2 regions of the Nonomuraea sp. NPDC050022 genome follow, and region 2 is predicted to be linked to the other one. Evidence: predicted binding sites of a transcription regulator. Region 2 holds the regulator's gene; the other holds the start of a gene.
What was found. The regulator HspR, encoded in region 2, represses chaperone genes until heat shock. The targets are predictions, from matches to a motif close to ANTTGAGTCNNNNNGACTCAANT.

Region 1 (2,391 bases), on a different contig from region 2:
CCCGGATCACGCCGTCTCCTCCGCCCCGGCGATCGGTAACGTCGCGGACACCTGGAAACCGCCCCCTTCGATGGGTCTCGCCTCTAACGTGCCGCCGAGCAGGGCCGCCCTTTCCCGCATGCCCACCAGCCCTTGACCGGTCCCTTCCGGGCCGCCCGGCGTGGCGCCGGGACCGTTGGTGACGTGGAGCCGTAAGGCGTCGTCGCGTGCGACGACGACCGTGACCGTGGTGCCGGGCGCATGGCGCATCGCGTTGCTCAGTGACTCCTGCACGATCCGGTACGCGGAAAGCCCGACGGCGGGCGGCAGCGCCCCGAGCAGCTGATCCGGCAGCTCGACCCCCACGGTGAGCCCGGCGGCGCGGGCGTTGGACACGAGATCGTCCAGCCGGTCGAGGCCGGGCTGCGGCGCGGTGTCGGTGCGGCCGTCCTGGTCGCGCAGCACGCCGAGCACCTGGCGCAGCTCGGCGATGGCCTCCAGGGACAGGCTGCGGATCTCGGCCAGGCCCGCCTCCAGCCGCGCGGGATCGCCGGCCGCCTTGAGCGGCACCGCCTCGGCCTGGATGGCGATCACCGACATGTGGTGGGCGACCACGTCGTGCAGCTCCCGCGCGATCCTGGCGCGCTCTTCGAGCACGGCCTGCGCGCCTTCGGCCAGCCGCGAGCGCCGCTCCTCCTCCGCGAGCCTGGCCGTGGCGTTGCGGCGGACGCGTACGTTGTAGCCGTACAGGGCGGCGACCGTCACCATGATCGTGACGAGGTAGAGCGAGTCGGGGTCGATGATCCACGCGGTCAGGAAGCTGATCACCCAAACGGCGACGGTGATCCGGCGGTCGCAGCGCACGGCGACCGAATAGGCCACCAGCGGGTACATCACCGCCAGCCCGAGCATGTAGGGCGGATCACTCGTGCCGACCGCCCGGGTCACCCAGAGGACGACCGGCAGCATGACCATGGTCGCCCGCCAGGCCGCCAGCGGCCATCGGTCGCGCAGCGCCACGGGCACGGAGATGGCCGCGGCGGTGAGGTAGAGCAGCGGCTCGGACATCCGCCGGGTGCCCGTGACGTTCCAGTCCATCAGCTGGGACAGCGTGGTGCCGTAAAGGATCAGCGCCAGCACGATGCCGGCGGCCTGAGCCAGATCGACGACGCCGACGAGGGGCAGCCGGAGGCGCAGTCGCTGCGACCGGGGCGGCGGCGGGTCCGCGTCGCCCTGAAACAGCGCCAGCGCGAAGGGACGCACGACTGCCGAGAACACGCGACCACCCTACGGGGGCGTGGACGGGCGGACATCAACCCTGGGTCGTCATCCTCAGGTATGGGTCGCTTACATAATTACGATCGCCGTGAGCGAACATCGGCAACCCTGGGAACAATGCCGGGCTCTAATGACTTGAGTCCATATAACTCAACCCTTTGGAGTTCGTATGAGTGAGAGCTTGATCCTCCCGGTCCTGCCGCTGGACGACGAGGTCGTCCTGCCGGGCATGGTGGTTCCGCTGGACCTGTCCGACTCCGAGGTGCGGGCTGCCATTGACGCGGCTCAGGCATCCGGTGGTAACAAGCCGCGGGTCCTTCTCGTTCCCCGGATCGACGGCCGTTACGGCGCTGTCGGCGTGCAGGCCGTTGTCGAGCAGGTCGGGAGGCTGCCCGGCGGCGAGCCCGCCGCCGTGGTGCGCGGCGTCGACCGCGTGCGCGTCGGCACTGGCACGACCGGCCCCGGCGCCGCCCTTTGGGTGGAGGCCATCACGATCGACACCGTCGCCGCCGGTGAGCGCGCCCAGGAGCTGGCCAAGGAGTACAAGGCCCTGGCCACCACGATCCTGCAGAAGCGCGGCGCCTGGCAGGTGGTCGACCAGGTCAACCAGATCGACGACCCGTCGGTGCTGGCCGACAGCTCCGGCTACACGCCTTGGCTGACGACGGCCCAGAAGGTCGAGCTGCTGGAGGCCGCCGACCCGGCCGAGCGGCTGGCCAGGCTGGTCGAGTGGTCGCGCGAGCATCTGGCCGAGCTCGACGTCGCCGAGACGATCCGCAAGGACGTCCAGGAGGGCATGGACAAGCAGCAGCGTGAGTTCCTGCTGCGTCAGCAGCTCGCCGCGGTCCGCAAGGAGCTCAAGGAGCTCAACGGCGACTCCACCGAGACCGAGGAAGAGGACTACCGGGCCCGCGTCGAGGCCGCCGACCTGCCGGAGAAGGTGCGCGAGGCCGCGCTCAAGGAGGTCGACAAGCTGGAGCGTACGTCCGACCAGTCTCCTGAGACCGGCTGGATCCGTACGTGGCTCGACACCGTCCTCGACCTGCCCTGGAACGAGCGGACCGAGGACAACTACGACATCACCGGCGCCCGTGCGGTGCTGGACGCCGACCACACCGGCCTCGCCGACGTGAA
Region 2 (2,391 bases):
CCCCCGGCGTCCGACGACGACAACTGACGAAGAACGAAGGGCGATAGATGAGCACCAAGGACTACCTGGAGAAGGACTACTACGCCGTCCTTGGTGTGCCCAAGTCAGCCACGGCCGATGACATCAAGAAGGCCTACCGCAAGCTGGCCAGGCAATACCACCCCGACACCAACCAGGGCGACGTGGCCAAAGAGGCCAAGTTCAAGGAGATCTCCGAGGCCAACGACGTCCTGTCCGACAGCAAGCGCCGCAAGGAATACGACGAGGCGCGCACGCTGTTCGGGTCCGGGGTGGGGGCCCAGCGTCCCGGCAGTGGTGGCTTCCCGTTCGACTTCGGCGACCTGTTCGGGGGCACCGCCAACCAGCAGCAGCAGGGCCACGGGGCGGGTGAGCGGCTCGGCGACCTGTTCGGCGGGCTGTTCAACCGCGGCGGCGGCTCGACCCGTACGACCAGCGCCACGAGGCCGCGGCGTGGCCAGGACGTCGAGTCCGAGGTCACGCTCACGTTCACCGAAGCGGTCGACGGCTCCACGGTGTCGCTCAGACTGACCAGCTCGGCCGCCTGCACGGCCTGCAGCGGCACCGGGGCCAAGGCCGGCACCACGCCGCGGGTCTGCCCGACCTGCGAGGGCACGGGGGCGGCCAGCCGCAACCTGGGCAACTTCGCCTTCTCCGAGCCCTGCCGCGACTGCAAGGGCCGCGGCCTGCTCGTGGACGACCCCTGCCCGGTGTGCGAGGGCAGCGGCCGGGCCAAGAGCACCCGCAACATCCAGGCGCGCATCCCCGCGGGGGTGGCCGACGGGCAGCGGGTCAAGCTCAAGGGCAAGGGTGCCCCGGGCGAGAACGGCGGCCCGGCCGGCGACCTCTACATCCTCACGCACGTCAAACCGCACGCCGTCTTCGGCAGGACGGGCGACAACCTGACCATCACGGTGCCGGTGACGTTCTCCGAGGCCGCGCTCGGCGCCGAGATCAAGGTGCCGATACTCAAAGGGCTGCCGGTCACGCTGCGCATCCCGACGGGCACGCCCAACGGCCGCACGTTCAGGGTCCGTGGCAGGGGCGTCGCCCGCAAGGACGGCACCAAGGGCGACCTGCTCGCCACCGTCGAGGTGCTCGTCCCTCAGACGCTGGACGACAAGTCCCGCGAGCTCCTCACGGAGTTCAACACCGCGACGGCGGGCGAGGACCCGCGGGCTGATCTCATACAGAGAGCCAGAAGCGAGTAGCCGATGGACGCCAACTATTTCGACCTGTCAGACGAGACTCCGGTCTATGTGATCTCGGTGGCCGCGCAACTGTCGGGCCTCCATCCACAGACCTTGCGACAGTACGACCGGCTCGGACTGGTTTGTCCAGGCCGCACGGCGGGGCGCGGCCGCCTCTACTCCACCCGCGACATCATCCAGCTCCGCGAGGTCCAGCGGCTCTCCCAGGAGGAGGGCATCAACCTCGCGGGCATCAAGCGGATTCTCGAGCTCGAGAACGAGGCTCTGCGGCTGCGTGAGGAGGTTCACCGCCTCCGCGCCGAGATGCAGATGGTCAGGGCGCTGATCCGCTACGAGCTGCCACCGGGGGCCTAGAACACATGGACTACAAGCTCACCCAGAAGAGCCAGGAAGCTCTCTCCGGGGCCATGCGGCGTGCCGCTGCGGAGGGCAATCCGGAGATCGCGCCCGCCCATCTGCTGACCACCCTGCTCGCCCAGACGGGCGGCACCGCCATTCCGCTGCTGGAAGCCGTCGGCGCCGACTGGAAGACGCTGCGCGCCAAGGCCGAGGAGCAGCTCGCCGGGCTGCCGAAGGCGCAGGGCTCCACCGTGAGCGCCCCGTCGAGCTCCCGCCAGCTGCTGAGCGTGATCAACACGGCCGCCCAGCGGGCCAAGCGGCTCGAAGACGACTACGTCTCCACCGAGCACCTGCTCGTGGGCCTGGCCACCGACGGCGGCCAGGTGGCCGAGCTGCTGAAGTCCCAGGGGGCGACGCCTCAGGCGCTGCTCGACGCCTTCGAGAAGGTACGCGGTCACGCCCGCGTCACCAGTGAGACGCCCGAGGACACCTACCAGGCGCTGGAGAAATACGGCGTCGACCTGACCGAGCGGGCCCGCAATGGCAAGCTCGACCCGGTCATCGGCCGCGACTCCGAGATCCGCCGGGTCGTGCAGGTGCTGTCGCGGCGCACCAAGAACAACCCGGTGCTGATCGGCGAGCCCGGCGTCGGCAAGACGGCCGTCGTCGAGGGCCTGGCCCAGCGCATCGTGGCCGGCGACGTGCCCGAGTCGCTGCGCAACAAGCGGCTCATCTCGCTCGACCTCGGCGCGATGGTCGCGGGCGCCAAATACCGCGGCGAGTTCGAGGAGCGGCTCAAGGCCGTGCTCTCCGAGATCAAGGA

Region 1: lon (endopeptidase La) is a predicted target of HspR. The motif match lies at 1,391-1,413, and genes of this name have one in related genera.

What each region holds. Positions count from the first base shown of each region.
Region 1 is NZ_JBITKE010000006.1:300,965-303,355, forward strand. It holds gene ACIBO2_RS27200 (response regulator transcription factor) at 1-10, opposite strand, end outside; gene ACIBO2_RS27205 (sensor histidine kinase) at 7-1,257, opposite strand; gene lon (endopeptidase La) at 1,427-2,391, shown strand, end outside.
Region 2 is NZ_JBITKE010000015.1:206,167-208,557, forward strand. It holds gene grpE (nucleotide exchange factor GrpE) at 1-27, shown strand, start outside; gene dnaJ (molecular chaperone DnaJ) at 48-1,229, shown strand; gene ACIBO2_RS48300 (heat shock protein transcriptional repressor HspR) at 1,233-1,583, shown strand; gene clpB (ATP-dependent chaperone ClpB) at 1,589-2,391, shown strand, end outside.